Regions from separate parts of the Clostridium neuense genome, predicted to be linked through region 2. Evidence: predicted binding sites of a transcription regulator. Region 2 holds the regulator's gene; the other holds the start of a gene.
What was found. The regulator Rex, encoded in region 2, represses fermentation and respiration genes when NADH is low (regulators of the CRP and FNR family bind a similar motif). The targets are predictions, from matches to a motif close to ATTGTTAANNNNTTAACAAT.

Region 1 (8,370 bases), on a different contig from region 2:
TTATATTCCTGTGATGTAAGTGAAACTTTATTTCCATCCTTCATAACAACTGCTGTAGATGTATCTACTTTTATATTACCACTTACAATACTGCCGCTATCACTTTTCTTGTTATTTCTTCTTATTAATACTTTTATTCTAGATAAGAATTCTCTTACCCCAAAGGGTTTAGTCATATAATCATCGCCGCCTATTTCAAGCCCAAGGACTATATTAACCTCTTCATCTAGTGCAGTAAGAAACATTACTGGGACCTCGCTTTTTGTTCTTATATATTTACATAAGTCATATCCACTGCCATCTGGCAGGTTTACATCCAAGATAATTAAATCCAAGGCCTCGCCTTCAAATATTCTTTTACCATTCTCTAAAGTTCCTGCTGTAAAAACCTTGTAGCCTTCTTCCTCAAGAGTAAACTCAATTCCCATTGCAAGAGACTCATCATCTTCTATTAAAAGTATTTTATACATTTTAGCCCCCCCTTTAATCATTAGATCAGAGTAGAGAGTAAAGAGTAGAGTGATGGTTGATTTTTCTCCGCTATCGCTTCGAAAAATCTTAAACTTATGCTTATACAATCGCACCACATGTGATGCTCAGTGAAGCTGACAATATATAAATTCTAAGATTTACCTGAGAGAAGCAAAAGGTAAATCCACATTCACTCTACTCTCTACTCTTCCATAAAATCCTATATAAATTATAACACAAAGAAGCATTCCATCTATTATCCATAATGAAATGCTCCCTACCATTTAGCTGTCTTCTCTTATTGTCTCTATTATATTTTCTTTATTTATTCTGGAAAGAGGCGAAAGCACAGACAAATATCCTATCACTATTGCTGCTATTCCAGCTATTCCCATTGCTGTCCAAGGTATATTCCACTGAATTTCCTGTATTCCGCTTATACCTAAGTAAAGAAGATATGACAAAATGCAAGCTATTATACAGCCATATATAGTACCAACTATTCCATATAAAACTCCTTCTAGCACAATCATTTTCTTAAGCCCCTTTTGCGTAAAACCTATAGCCTTTAAAGCTGCAAACTCTCTTTTTCTTAAAATAATATTTGTAGTCAGTGTGTTTACTATATTTACACTTCCTATTAAAGATACTACAATTACAAAACCATACACTAATATTTCAATCATTAATGAACCAGACTTTATTTCCCTATTAACATCTATGATATCTAAGACTTTTAAATTAGGATTACTTTCTATTGCAGTTTCAATTTGGCTTTTTGCTTTTTCTTCAAATTTTTCATCCTTTAATTGAATGTTTATGGCATTCGGTTTAATATCCTTCATGCCCGTTAAATTTTCCATTACCTTTTTAGTTGTTATAAGTTTTATTCCTCTAGGAGCAAAATTAGGTTCAAATGGATCATCATTTAAAACTGCAATTACTTTGACTTTTTTTGCTGGCTCAATGTCCTTCCCATTATTTATATATTTTAAGTCAATCTCATCTCCAGGTTTAATATCTAAAACCTTCCCTTTGTATTTTTTCTTGGTTTTTTGATTCAATATTATATTCTTATTTATAACAATAACTCCATTTTCCTTATTTAATTTTTCCGCATCAATTTTTCCTTTATCTAAGTAAGCTTCTGAGGACTTCAGAGAATTATCATCATATGCAAATACAGAACCTTGATCAAACATGGTTTTTTCTTGACCATTTAGCTCCTCTCTTCCATAAAATTTTCCCAGATTTTTGACATCACTAATTTCACTGCTTGTATCTAAATATTCCTTGAAAACTACTGGATTATACATCTTATATGTTTCTTTCACAACACCTAAGCTATTAATAGAATTTATTATGTTATCAGCTATACAGTTTGCTTTAGGATCTTTATCATCTCCTTGAACTGTAAAATGCATTTTGTCTAATTCATTTGAGGTTCCATTTAAATTTAAAGCCATATCCATAAAAGATTTAAAGGTTACGAACAAAACTACACTTATTATTATAGAAAATACAGTTATTCTATATCGTTTCTTGTTCCTTCTAATATTTTTCGATGCTAAATTACCTTCAAATCCAAAAAGCTTTTTTAATATTGTGCCTTTCCTTCTTTTTATCTTTTCTTTCGTTATGGATGCTCTGCTGCTTATAGCTACCAGTGGTGAAATTTTTCCCGCAAAATACGCTGGAAGCACTGCTGATAAGTAAACAGATATAATTCCTACTACTGCACTTATTAAAATTACTGATGGAGCTATAGAAATCTTCATTAATATAAGACTATCTCCACCTATTATTTTAAATGCAAAGCCAATTAAATTAATGGCTATAATTCCGCATATTAATCCAATTGGTATAGAAATTACAGCTAAAATGGAAGCTTCTCGTAAAACCATATTTCTAAGCTGTCTTGGTGTCATACCCACAGCTCGAAGTAAACCAAATTGCTTTATCCTTTCCACAACGCTTATCTGAAATGAGTTATATATTACGGCAGCAGTTGCAATTACTACTATACCAATAATTACTCCTACAATAGCATACATACTTTTAGTGCTAGAATCATTTCCTCCACCTTGTAAATCTACAACATATGTGTTATCTGAAGCCTTATTATTAGCTCCTAAGCTTTTTAATTCACTAACTGCCTTTTTTAAATTAACCTTTGAGCTTATCTTTACAATAAGTGTTGCTCTGCTTATAGCTATATTATTACTTTTAGAAAACATTATTCCCTTATTTGTACTTTGACTTTGAATACCATCTTGCAAAATTCCAACTAATTTATACTTTTTACCGCCTATTTCTAATATATCTCCAACTTTAGCACCCTTTTTTACATACTTTAAAACCCATTTTTCTAATACAACTTCATTTTTATTATTTGGAAACCTTCCACTTTTTAATTTATAAGGTAAAAGTTCTAAAGCGTCATCTGATACAATTTGTGGTGCAATAGAAACCCCTTTTTGCAGCTTAATCTCCTTTTCATCTTGTAAAAGTCCACTCATAGAAACTTTAGGATTGCTTTTTATCTTAGATAATAAATTTTTATCTACTTTTTGATACGCTACATGCCACGAGCCATATTGACTTTGAAAACTTTCTATTTCTGCCTGTTGTACTCCCTTTAAAAAAAAGCCAATAGCAGAAATTAAAGCCACAGATAATACTATTCCAATAATAGTAAGTACACTTCTTTTTTTATTAGCCTTTAGATATTTCCCGGTAAGCTGTCTATAACTACTAATCATCACTCTAAGCCTCCTTACTAATTATTCTTTAGACATTCATCTGATATTATTTGTCCATCTTGAATAGTAACAATTCTATCCGCTAAAGCTGCTATGTTTACATCATGAGTAATTAAAATTAAAGTTTGATTATATTTTTTTGCTGTAAACTTAAGTAATTCTATTACTTCTTTTGAATTCTTGCTGTCCAAATTCCCTGTAGGTTCATCGGCAAATATTATTGAAGGCTTATTTAAAAGTGCCCTCCCTATAGATACTCGCTGCTGCTGTCCTCCTGAAAGCTCTGATGGTAAATGAGTTCTTCTTTCTTTTAGTCCAAGCACCTCGATAATTTCTTCCAGATACACCTTATCTACCTTCTCATTATCCATTAAAGCTGGAAGTGCTATATTTTCTTCCACGTCTAAAACTGGTATAAGATTAAAAAATTGAAATATAAAGCCTATCTTTCTTCTTCTAAAAATAGCTAATCTTTCTTCCTTATATTTATAAATATCTTCTCCGTCAATAATAACCTTACCGCTGCTTGGTCTATCAAGTCCACCAAGTAAATGTAAAAGTGTGCTTTTTCCTGAACCCGATGCACCAACAATTGCTACAAACTCACCTTTATTAACAGATAAATTAACATTTTTAAGTGCTTCTACTTTATTTGAACCTTTTCCGTAAATCTTGCTTAAATTTTCCACCTTTAAAATCTCCATTTTTACTCTCTCCACCTTCCTCAAATCTACATCAAGAACTGTCACTTTATAAGCCATTGTGTTTTTCTTTAATTCTATTATATATGGCAAATGCTTTTATCTCCATGACTTGAGGCTTACAATAAAAAAAGTTATCTTACTAATTAGTAAGATAACTTTTTTTATTGATATTATAAATTTATAGTTCTTAGAATGATTTTATATATATATCTTTAAGTTCACTTATAAGAGGATATCTAGGATTTGCTGCTGTACACTGATCATCATAAGCAAGTTCAGACATTTTGTCTAATGTTAGATAGAAGTCTTTTTTATCAATCCCAATTGCACTTATATTTTTAGGAATATTTATTTCCTTCTTTAAATCTGAAATGGCTTTTACTAATGCTTCAACTTTCTCATCATCATTGCTACCTTTTAAATTTAAGTAATCTGCAATTTCGGCATATTTTTCCTTTGCATTAGGATACTTATATTGAGGAAATGCTGCTTGCTTTGTTGGGCAATCTGTTGCATTGAATTTAATAACTTCTTCAATTAAGACTGCACAAGCAACTCCGTGAGCAACGTGATGCATTGCTCCAAGTTTATGAGCCATAGAGTGACATATGCCAAGGAAAGCATTTCCAAAAGCAATTCCTGCAATATTGGATGCATGTGCCATTTTTTCTCTAGCTTCAGCATCTATTTTGCCGTTTTTATAGGCTATAGGCAAGTATTTAAATATCATTTTTATAGCTCTTAAAGACAGTGCATCAGTATAATCAGTAGCCATGGTTGAAACGTATGCTTCTATAGCATGAACTAAAGCATCTATTCCTGTTGCAGCAGTTAATCCTCTAGGCATGTTCATCATTAATTCAGTGTCTATTATAGCCATAGTAGGTGTTAATTCATAAGAAGTTAAAGGATATTTCATTCCCGTGTTATCATCAGTTATAACTGCAAATGGTGTTACTTCAGATCCAGTACCGGCAGTTGTAGGTATCGCTACTGAAATTGCCTTTTTACCTAGCTTCGGAAAATCACATATTCTTTTTCTTATATCTAAAAATCTTATAGCTAAATTTTCAATTTCTGCTTCTGGATATTCATATAGTAAGTGCATTATTTTTGCTGCATCCATTGCAGAACCGCCGCCAATGGATATTATAGCATCTGGGTCAAAGCTTAGCATTTTTTTTGCACCATCTTTTACAGAACTAATACTTGGATCAGATTTTATATCTGAATATATATCATATTTAATATCTACTTCATCTAATACCTTTGTGATTTTATTAACATATCCAAGTTTAAAAAGATCTTTATCTGTTACTATAAATGCTCTTTTTATATTCATATCTTTTAATTCTTTTAATGCAAATCCGAGACAGCCATATTTAAAATATATTTTTTTAGGTACTTTGAACCAAAGCATATTTTCCCTTCTTTCAGCAACACTTTTAATATTTAATAAATGCCTAGGTGTTACATTCTCTGATATAGAATTTCCACCCCAGGTACCACATCCTAAGGTAAAGGAAGGTGCTATAGCAAAATTGTAAAAATCTCCACTTGCCCCTTGTGAAGAAGGCATATTGATAAAGGTTCTTGAAGTTTTCATTGCAAGTCCAAATTTTTCAACCTTTTCTTTATTATTTTCAGAGTCTATAAATAAAGAAGAAGTATGGCCATTTCCACCTAAATAGGCAAGTCTTTCTGCTTTTTCAAGAGCTTCGTCAAAATCTTTAACTTTATACATTGCCAATACTGGTGATAATTTTTCGTGTGAAAATAACTCATCTCTTTCAACAGATTGAACTTCACCTATTAATACTCTTGTAGTTTGTGGTACTTCTATTCCTGCCATTTTAGCAATTAAATAAGCTGATTTTCCCACTATACCGGCATTAATATTTCCATTCTTAAACATAGTTTCTTTTACTTTCATTATTTCATCTTTATTAAGTATATAGGCTCCTCGCTTTATAAATTCTTCTTTGACCTTTTCATATATTGAATTTAGAACTAATACAGCTTGCTCAGAAGCACATATTACACCATTATCATAGGTTTTGGATAAAATTATAGAGCTTACAGCCATATTGATATCTGCACTTTCATCAATTATTGCCGGGGTATTTCCAGCTCCAACGCCAATTGCAGGTTTACCTGATGAATAGGCGGCTTTAACCATTGAAGGACCTCCTGTTGCCAAAACTATATCAGCCTCACTCATTAATTCTTGTGAAAGTTCTATTGAAGGTTCATCTATCCATCCTATTATATCTTCAGGTGCTCCGGCTTTAACAGCTGCGTCTAAAATTAATTTTGCAGCAGTAATAGTTGACTTTTTTGCACGAGGATGAGGTGAAAAGAAAATTGCATTTCTTGTTTTTAAAGAAATTAGTGATTTAAAGATTGTTGTAGAAGTTGGATTTGTAGTAGGTATTATAGCGGCAATAACTCCAATTGGTTCTGCAACTTTTGATATGCCTAATGCTTCATCGTGTTCTATTACTCCACAGGTTTTTTCGTTTTTATATTTATTATATATATATTCTGCTGCAAAATGATTTTTTATAATTTTATCTTCTACAAGACCTATTCCTGTTTCTTCTACTGCTAACTTAGACAAACTTATTCTTTCCTTAGCGGCAGCTATAGCGCATTGTTTGAAAATTTCATCAACTTGTTCTTGAGTATATGTTGCAAATTTTTTTTGAGCTTCTCTTAATTGATTTAGCATTTGTTTTAGCTCTTTTGAATTTGTGACTTTCATAATACACACCTCTTTTATAAAATTAAAAAATGGTTTAATATTTAACAAACTATTGTAAAAAAAATCAAATGTGTTATATATCACATCTTAGCATTTTATAAATTGAGAAATAAACTATTGTTATACTCTATGATGTAAATATGGTTAACTATTGATATATCAATGTTCTACGCGCTAATCTTTAATTCAAAGCTGTTATATAACACGTTTACTTTTTATAACGCTAGTATATATCATCATTTTATTATTGTCAAACATTTAACAATTTTTTTTAATATTTATACTAATGCAGTTAAAAAGATTTTTTAATTTTTGGAATTTTATAGAATATTCTTTTTTTATGTGTTATAATTTACTTAAAATTGGTCATACCAATATACCAATTTTAAAAAATGGGGAGGAATTAAAATGGAGATATTAGTATGTATTAAGCAAGTTCCTGGAACTAGCAAAGTCGAAGTAGATGAAAAAACAGGAGTTTTAAAAAGAGATGGTATAGATTCTAAAATGAATCCTTATGATCTTTATGCTCTTGAAACAGCACTTAGATTAAAAGAAAAAATCGGTGGTAATGTAAGCGTAATCACCATGGGGCCACCGCAGGCAAAGGAAATTGTTAAAGAAGCATACATGATGGGTGTAGATAGAGGAGCTCTTATATCAGATAGAAAGTTTGCTGGTGCAGACGTACTTGCTACAGCTTACACAATTTCTCAAGGTATCAGAAAAATGGGTAAATTTGATTTAATCCTTTGCGGAAAGCAAACTACAGATGGAGATACCGCTGAAGTTGGACCTGAAATAGCAGAATATTTAAAAATACCGCACATTGCAAATGTAATAAAAATAGAAGAAGCAAGTCAAGAAGAAATAACGGTTGAAATGGATATGCCAAATACTATAGAGCTTAATAAAGTTTCTTACCCGTGTCTCCTTACCATAGATAAAGATATATTTCAGCCAAGACTTCCATCTTATAAGAAAAAGCTTGAAACTAATGATAGAGAAATTAAAACTATTTGTCTTAATGATTTTGAAGATAAAAATGAAAATAATTATGGACTTAATGGTTCAGCAACACAGGTTGAAAGAATATTTCCGCCTTCAGTAAATAACGACAGAGAAACTTGGACAGGAAGCAGTGAAGAAATATCAGACAAAATATTCAATAAGCTTAAACAATTAAAATATGTTTAATGGAGGGAATTGATATGGGAAAGTTAGTTGTTAATCAAGACAAAATTACAAAGGATAATATAAATGAACTTGTTAATATATGTCCATTTAATGCTATAGAAAATCATGATGGTAAAATTGAAATAAATGCAGGCTGTAAACTTTGCAAAATGTGTGTTAGAAAAGGTCCTAAAGGAGTAATGCAGTTTGTAGAAGAAGAGGTAAAAGCTATTGACAAAAGCCTTTGGAAAGGAATTTTAGTATATGTAGATCATGTTGAAGGAAATATACATCCTGTAACCTACGAGCTTATAGGTAAAGCCAGGGAGCTTGCTTCAAAAATAAATCATCCCGTTTATGCAATTTTCATTGGACACAATATAAAAGAAAAAGCTGAAGAACTTCTTCATTATGGTGTTGATGAAGTTTTTGTATATGATAGTGAAGAACTTCGTGATTTTACAATTGAACCTTATACTGCTGCCTTTGAAGA
Region 2 (8,370 bases):
AGTCCTTCTTTTTAAGTTCAAGTGCTTTAGTATAGTTTCCGTTATAGCAGTTTATGTGTCCATTAATAAGCTCAAAAGTTTTATCAGTTATAGCATCTAGAAAATATCTGTCATGAGATATTATTAGTATAGTCCCCTTATATGTATGAAGATAATCCTCAAGCCATTCTATTGCATCAAGGTCAAGATGATTGGTTGGCTCATCAAGGAATAGGATTTCTGGTTTTTTAAGAAGAAGTTTACATAAGGCTACTCTTGTTTTTTGTCCACCGCTTAGTATTGAGATTGGTTTTCTTGAATCCTCATCAGAAAAGCCAAGACCTTTTAGAACTTTTGATATTTCACCTTTATAAGAATATCCGCCTCTTGTATTGTAAAGTTCTGTATAGTTTGTGTAATCCTTTATGATTTTAGCATGATAATCTTCCTTTAAAGGGTCATATGGCTCACTCATTTTTTGCTCTAAGTCTTTTAGCTTGTTTTCTATAGAGATAAGCTCGCTAAAAACCGAACATAACTCTTCAAAAATTGTATTTGAAGCTTTAAGGTCTAGATGCTGAGACAGATATCCAAGCTGCTTATTTTTATCAATAAACAAATCTCCAGAATCGTATTCTAGACCGCTTGTAATTATTTTAAATAAGGTTGATTTTCCAGCACCATTAGGACCGATTATTCCAATTCTTTCACCTTCATTAATAGAGAAGGTTATATTTTCTAAAATAACATCTATTCCATAGCTTTTGTGAATATCTTTACAGCTTAATACTATCATAATTATCACCGCGCTTTATCTTTAATCCTTTACCAATAAATATTAAAGCATAAAAATATAAGTTGTCAAATAAATTTCCATATATGTTAGTGATGAATAAAGTAAATGGAAAAAATAAATAGTGTAAAATCCAAATTATGTGGTAGAATATATTGTGAGTATATCATTTTAGTAGTGATGTATTGCTTATATACCTTAATTAATTTAATGTATAGCTAAGGCTTTGGAGTAGTATGTCTAGGTGAGGGGTGCATTGCGTGGAAAAGAAAAAAAATATATCAATGGCTGTAATAAGGCGTCTTCCTAAATATCATAGGTATTTAAATGAACTTGTGAAGAATGATGTTGATAGGATTTCATCGAAGGAATTAAGTGAAAAAATAGGATTCACGGCTTCACAAATACGCCAAGACCTTAATTGTTTTGGAGACTTTGGACAACAAGGGTATGGCTATAATGTAAAAGAACTTTGCAAAGAGATAGATATAATTTTAGGTCTTACAAAGGAATATAATACTATAATTATAGGTGCAGGTAATATTGGTCAAGCAATTGCAAACTATATAAATTTTGAAAAATTAGGTTTTTCGCTAAAAGGAATTTTTGATATAAATCCTAAACTCTTAGGATTAAAAATACATGACATTGAAATACAAGATATAGATAATGTAGATGATTTTCTAAAAAATAACAATGTCAATATTGCAATTATTTGTGTGCCTAGAAAGAGTGCACAAAAGGTAGCTGAAATTATTATAAAAAATAATGTAAAAGGAATATGGAATTTTGCACCTGTAGATTTAGTTACTCCTGAGGACGTAATTGTGGAAAATGTTCATTTAAGTGATAGTTTGCTTACTTTGAGTTGCTTATTAAAGGATAAAATATGATATTTTTTTTAATTATTTCATATTTCAATATAAATATTATTGAAATATGAAATAATTAATTATATAATTAGAAATGAAGCTTAAGGCTTCTAAAATTTTGGATTCCTTTGTTAGAATATTAACAAAGAATAGAAAGATTTAGGGAGGATAAGTCATGGAATTAAAAAATATCATCCTTGAAAAGGAAGGTAAAATAGCTATAGTTACTATAAGCAGACCTAAAGCACTAAATGCACTTAACAGTGAAACTTTGACTGAACTTGATTACGTTTTAGATCAGATTGAAGATGACAATGAAGTGCTTGCAGTTATTTTAACAGGCGCAGGTGAAAAATCATTTGTAGCTGGAGCAGATATTTCCGAAATGAAAGACAAGAATGTAATAGAAGGAAGAAAATTTGGAATACTAGGAAATAAAGTATTTAGAAGATTAGAACTTTTAGAAAAACCTGTAATAGCAGCTGTTAATGGTTTTGCATTAGGCGGCGGCTGTGAAATTTCAATGGCTTGTGATATAAGAATTGCTTCAACTAAAGCTCTTTTTGGTCAACCAGAAGTTGGTCTTGGAATAACACCTGGATTTGGTGGAACTCAAAGACTTACAAGACTTGTAGGAATGGGAATGGCTAAACAACTTATATTTACTGCTAAAAATATAAAAGCAGATGAAGCTTTAAGAATTGGACTTGTAAATAAGGTAGTAGAACCTGAAGAATTAATGGATACAGCAAAAAAACTTGCAAATACAATTGCAAATAATGCTCCAATAGCTGTTAAGTTAAGTAAGCAGGCTATTAATAGAGGAATTCAATGTGACATCGATACTGCTTTGTCATTTGAATCAGAAGCATTTGGAGAATGTTTTTCAACAGAAGACCAAAAAGATGCAATGACTGCTTTTGTTGAGAAGAGAAAACCAGAAGGTTTCAAAAATAGATAGGAGGTAAGTTTATATGAATTTTGCATTGACAAAAGAACAAGAATTAGTAAAACAGATGGTTAGAGAATTTGCTAAAAATGATGTTGAACCAATAGCAGCAGAAATTGATGAGACAGAAAGATTCCCAATGGAAAATGTTAAGAAAATGGGTAAATATGGAATGATGGGAATCCCATTTAAAAAAGAATATGGTGGAGCAGGTGGGGATGTACTTTCATACATAATCGCTGTTGAAGAATTATCAAAGGTTTGTGGTACAACAGGAGTTATTCTTTCAGCACATACATCACTTTGTGCTTCATTAATAAATGAATATGGTACTGAAGAACAAAAACAAAAGTATTTAGTACCACTTGCAAAAGGTGAAAAAATAGGAGCTTATGGATTAACTGAACCTAACGCAGGAACTGATTCTGCAAGTCAACAAACTACAGCAGTTCTTGAAGGGGATCATTATGTATTAAATGGTTCAAAAATATTCATAACAAATGGTGGAGTTGCTGATGTATTCTGTGTATTTGCTATGACAGATAGAAGCAAAGGAGCCAAAGGAATATCTGGATTTATATTAGAAAAAGGATTCAAAGGTTTCTCAATAGGAAAAGTAGAAAATAAAATGGGTATTAGAGCATCTTCAACTACAGAACTTATATTTGAAGACTGCATAGTTCCAAAGGAAAACCTTATAGGAAAAGAAGGAAAAGGATTTGGAATTGCCATGAAGACTCTTGATGGAGGAAGAATTGGTATAGCAGCACAGGCTCTTGGAATTGCTGAAGGAGCATTTGAAGTAACAAGAGACTACATGAAAGAAAGAAAACAATTTGGAAGAAGCCTTGACAGATTCCAGGGATTAGCTTGGGCTATGGCTGATATTAAGACAAAAATTGAAGCAACTAAATTCTTAGTGTACAGAGCAGCTTGGTGTAAAGATCAAGGACTACCATATAATGAAGAAGCAGCTATGGCAAAACTTTATGCTGCTGATGTTGCTATGGAAGCAACTACAAAATGTGTTCAGCTCTTCGGTGGATATGGATACACTAAAGATTATCCAGTTGAAAGAATGATGAGAGATGCTAAGATAACAGAAATATATGAGGGAACAACTCAGGTTCAAAAATTAGTTATTTCAAATCATATTTTTAGATAAAAGGAGGAAATTCTAAATGAATATAGTTGTTTGTTTAAAACAAGTTCCAGATACAACTGAAGTTAAAATAGATCCAGTAAAAGGAACACTTATAAGAGAAGGAGTTCCATCAATCATAAATCCAGATGATAAAAATGCATTAGAAGAAGCATTAGCATTAAAAGAAAGCGTTGGTGCGCATGTAACTATAGTATCAATGGGACCACCACAAGCTAAAAATGCTTTAGTAGAAGCTTTAGCTATGGGTGCAGATGAAGCAATACTTGTATCAAGCAGAGCTTTTGGAGGAGCTGATACTCTTGCAACATCACATACTCTTGCAGCTGCTATTAAAAAATTAGATTATGATGTAGTATTTGCTGGAAGACAGGCAATAGATGGAGATACTGCACAGGTTGGACCAGAAATTGCAGAACATCTTGGAATACCTCAAGTAACTTATGTAGAAAAAGTTGAAGTTAGCGGAGATGCTTTAAAGGTAAGAAAAGCTTGGGAAGATGGATATGAAGATGTAGAAGTTAAAACTCCAGTTCTTTTAACTGCAATAAAAGAATTAAATGTACCAAGATATATGGATGTAAGAAATATATTTGGAGTATTTGATAAGGAAATAAAAGTTTGGGATGAAAATGCTATAGATATTGACCAAAGTCTTTTAGGACTTAAGGGTTCACCAACAAAGGTTAAAAAATCTGTAACTAAAGAAGCAAAAGGACAGGGAGAAATTGTTGATAAACCTGTTAAAGAAGCAGCATCATATGTAGTTTCAAAATTAAAAGAGAAGCACTATATTTAATGTGTAGGAGGGAAGCTTTATGAATATAGCAGATTATAAAGGCGTATGGGTCTTTGCTGAACAAAGAGACGGAAAATTACAGAAAGTATCTTTAGAATTACTGGGAAAAGGTAAAGAAATAGCTAAAAAACTTGGTGTTGAATTAACAGCAGTATTATTAGGATATAATACAGATAAAATGTCAGAAGAGCTTTTAGCTCACGGAGCAGATAAAGTTTTAGCTGCTGACAGCAAGCTTTTAGAGCATTTTACTACAGATGCATATGCAAAAGTTATATGTGATTTAGTAAATGAAAGAAAACCTGAAATATTATTTGTAGGTGCAACTTTCATAGGAAGAGATTTAGGACCTAGAATGGCAGCAAGACTTTCAACAGGATTAACTGCTGATTGTACTGCACTTGATACAGATTCTGAGACTAAAAACTTACTTGCAACAAGACCTGCTTTTGGTGGTAACCTTATGGCTACAATCGAATGTGCAGAGAGAAGACCACAAATGGCAACTGTAAGACCAGGAGTTTTTGAAAAATTGCCTGAAGATAAAGCAAATGTTTCTTCAAGCAAAATCGAAAAAATTTCTATTGATTTAAAAGAAGACGATATTAGGACAAAAGTTCTAAATGTTGTAAAACTTGCAAAAGATACTGTTGATATAGGAGAAGCTAAGGTGTTAGTAGCTGGAGGAAGAGGAGTTGGAAGCAAAGAAAACTTTGCAAAGCTTCAAGAACTTGCTGATGTACTTGGTGGAACTATAGCAGCTTCAAGAGCAGCAATTGAAAAAGAATGGGTAGATAAAGACCTTCAAGTTGGTCAGACAGGTAAGACAGTAAGACCACAACTTTATATTGCATGTGGTATATCAGGAGCTATTCAGCATTTAGCAGGAATGCAGGATTCAGATTACATAATTGCTATAAATAAAGATGCAGAAGCACCAATAATGAAAGTTGCAGATTTAGCAATTGTAGGAGACTTAAATAAAGTTATACCTGAATTAATTGCTCAAATTAAAGCAGCTAACAACTAATAGGGTGAAATTACCGCGAAACTTAAACTAGTTATGTTTCAAAATATTATTTTTAAGAAATTATGAGCATATATAGTTTGAAGTTGAGCTGGTTTCGCTACAATTTATTATCTGGCAATAAAATAGAATTAAACTTATGCATTTTGAAAATAATATATTTATTTAGTTATTTTTAAGGTGTATAAGTTAAATTATATTGAAATGAAATAGGAGGCTAGTGTAATGAAAAAAGTATGTGTTATAGGTGCAGGTACAATGGGAGCAGGAATTGCTCAAGCATTTGCAGCTAAAGGATTAGAAGTAGTTATAAGAGATATTAAAGATGAATTTGTTGAAAGAGGATTAGCTACTATAGATAAAAATCTTTCAAGATTAGTTAAAAAAGGAAAATTGGACGAAGCTGGTAAAGCTGAAATATTAAAGAGAGTTACAGGAACAGTTGACCTTAATATGGCAGCTGATTGTGATCTTGTAGTTGAAGCAGCAGTTGAAAGAATGGATATAAAGAAACAAATATTTGCTGACTTAGATAATATATGCAAACCAGAAACTATACTTGCATCAAATACATCATCTCTTTCTATAACAGAAGTAGCATCAGCAACTAAGAGACCTGATAAGGTTATAGGAATGCATTTCTTTAATCCAGCTCCTGTTATGAAGCTTGTTGAAGTAATAAGAGGAATTGCCACTTCACAGGAAACTTTTGATGCTGTAAAAGAATGTGCTGTTGCTATAGGAAAAGATCCTGTAGAAGTTGCAGAAGCACCAGGATTTGTTGTAAATAGAATATTAATTCCAATGATTAACGAAGCAGTTGGAATATATGCAGAAGGAATAGCTTCTGTAGAAGATATAGATAAAGCTATGAAGCTTGGAGCAAATCATCCAATGGGACCATTAGAATTAGGAGATTTTATAGGTCTTGACATATGTCTTGCTATAATGAATGTTTTATATTCAGAAACAGGAGATTCTAAATATAGACCACATACATTATTAAAGAAATATGTAAGAGCTGGATGGCTTGGAAGAAAAACTGGAAAAGGTTTTTACGATTATTCAAAATAATAACATCCAAAATCCTCATTTAAGTATGGGGATTTTTTTATATGATAAAATATATACATAGGAGGCGTTTATGAATGGATTACAGTAAAATTAAAAATATTGATGATGGAATTTTAATAACAAATGTAAAAAATTTTGAGCTTAGCCACATATTTGATTGCGGTCAGTGTTTTAGATGGAATAGGAGATCAAATGGTAATTATGTGGGTGTTGCTTTTGGAAAGGTTATAGAAGTAGAAAAAAGAGAAAATGATGTATTAATATATAATACAAATGAAGATGAATTTAGAAATGTATGGTGCGAATATTTTGATTTAAATAGGGATTATGGAGAAATAAAAGAAGAACTTAGCAAGGATACTTTATTAAAGAAATCTGTTGATTTTGGATATGGAATAAGAATTTTAAATCAAGAAAAGCTTGAAATGCTTATATCTTTTATAATTTCTGCTAATAATAGAATTCCTATGATTAAAAGGGCTATAGAAAATATAAGTAAAAAGTGGGGGGAAAAGATTATATATAAGGATGAAGTTTTCTATTCTTTTCCGACAGTTGAAAAACTTCATTCTGGAAGTGAGAAGGACTTTGAAGAATGTAGTACTGGATTTAGAGCAAAATATTTAAAAGATACTATTGATAAAGTATATAATGGTGAGGTTGACTTAAACTTTATAGCTTCTCTTGATGATGATGGATGCCATAAAGAACTTCAAAAACTAATGGGAGTAGGACCTAAAGTTGCAGACTGCATAATGTTATTTTCAATGAAAAAATATTCAGCTTTTCCAGTAGATGTTTGGGTTAAAAAAGCTATGATGAAATTTTATGTAGCTCCAGATGTATCACTTAAGAAGATACGAGATTTTGGAAGAAATAGGTTTGGAAATCTATCAGGTTTTGCACAGCAGTATTTATTTTATTATGCTAGGGAAAACAAAATACAGGTATAATATATAATTTTTTTAGTAAGTCACTATTTATTTCTATAAAATCTCGATACTTTTACGAATTTTATGAGAAATAAATAGATGATCTACTTAAAAATTTAAATAAATTTATGTTAACAATTGCCATTAGCATTTACGCTTTCACAAAACCTTTGATATAATAGTATCTGTTATTAAATATTAACCTTGGAAGTGAATTTAATGAGTTTAAAAGGCTTTTTTAATATCATATCTAATAAAATAAAGATTATATATCAAAAGATTATAAAATATAAAGTACAGATTGGTGGAATAATGCTTCTTGCTTTTTTTGCATACTGTGCTTACGTATATTACTCAAAATATTTTTATATGATGAAAGATACTGAAAAGGTAAAAAGATTCATATTGTCATATGGAAAGTACAGCATGCTTGCTTTTTTGGTTATGCAAATAGCACAGGTAATTGTCTTTTTTATACCAGGTGAAATAGTTCAAATTGCAGGCGGGTATGTTTTTGGTACATTTTATGGAAGCATGATATCTGTTGCTGGAATAACAATAGGAAGTGCTGGAGCTTTTTTTCTTTCAAATTTTTTGGGAAAACCTTTTATAGAAAAAATTACAGCTCAAAATAATGCATCTAAATTTAGAAAATTTTTAAAAAGTGATAATGCAGCAGCTGCAATATTTTTTATTTATCTTATACCAGGACTTCCGAAGGACATATTAGCATATTTGTGTGGAGCGTCTGGAGTTAGTGGGAAAAAATTTATGATATATTCA

Region 1: a site for Rex is predicted at 6,948-6,967, ahead of adhE (bifunctional acetaldehyde-CoA/alcohol dehydrogenase). Genes of this name have one in related genera too.

What each region holds. Positions count from the first base shown of each region.
Region 1 covers NZ_JBJIAA010000002.1:129,473-137,842, forward strand. Annotated here, with positions in the region: gene ACJDT4_RS02950 (response regulator transcription factor) at 1-470, opposite strand, end outside; gene ACJDT4_RS02955 (ABC transporter permease) at 756-3,233, opposite strand; gene ACJDT4_RS02960 (ABC transporter ATP-binding protein) at 3,251-3,937, opposite strand; gene adhE (bifunctional acetaldehyde-CoA/alcohol dehydrogenase) at 4,125-6,701, opposite strand; gene ACJDT4_RS02970 (electron transfer flavoprotein subunit beta/FixA family protein) at 7,110-7,898, shown strand; gene ACJDT4_RS02975 (FAD-binding protein) at 7,913-8,370, shown strand, end outside.
Region 2 covers NZ_JBJIAA010000024.1:1,767-10,136, forward strand. Annotated here, with positions in the region: gene ACJDT4_RS21580 (ABC-F family ATP-binding cassette domain-containing protein) at 1-775, opposite strand, end outside; gene ACJDT4_RS21585 (redox-sensing transcriptional repressor Rex) at 1,033-1,665, shown strand; gene ACJDT4_RS21590 (short-chain-enoyl-CoA hydratase) at 1,820-2,605, shown strand; gene ACJDT4_RS21595 (acyl-CoA dehydrogenase) at 2,619-3,758, shown strand; gene ACJDT4_RS21600 (electron transfer flavoprotein subunit beta) at 3,775-4,554, shown strand; gene ACJDT4_RS21605 (electron transfer flavoprotein subunit alpha/FixB family protein) at 4,574-5,584, shown strand; gene ACJDT4_RS21610 (3-hydroxybutyryl-CoA dehydrogenase) at 5,807-6,655, shown strand; gene ACJDT4_RS21615 (DNA-3-methyladenine glycosylase family protein) at 6,730-7,608, shown strand; gene ACJDT4_RS21620 (TVP38/TMEM64 family protein) at 7,807-8,370, shown strand, end outside.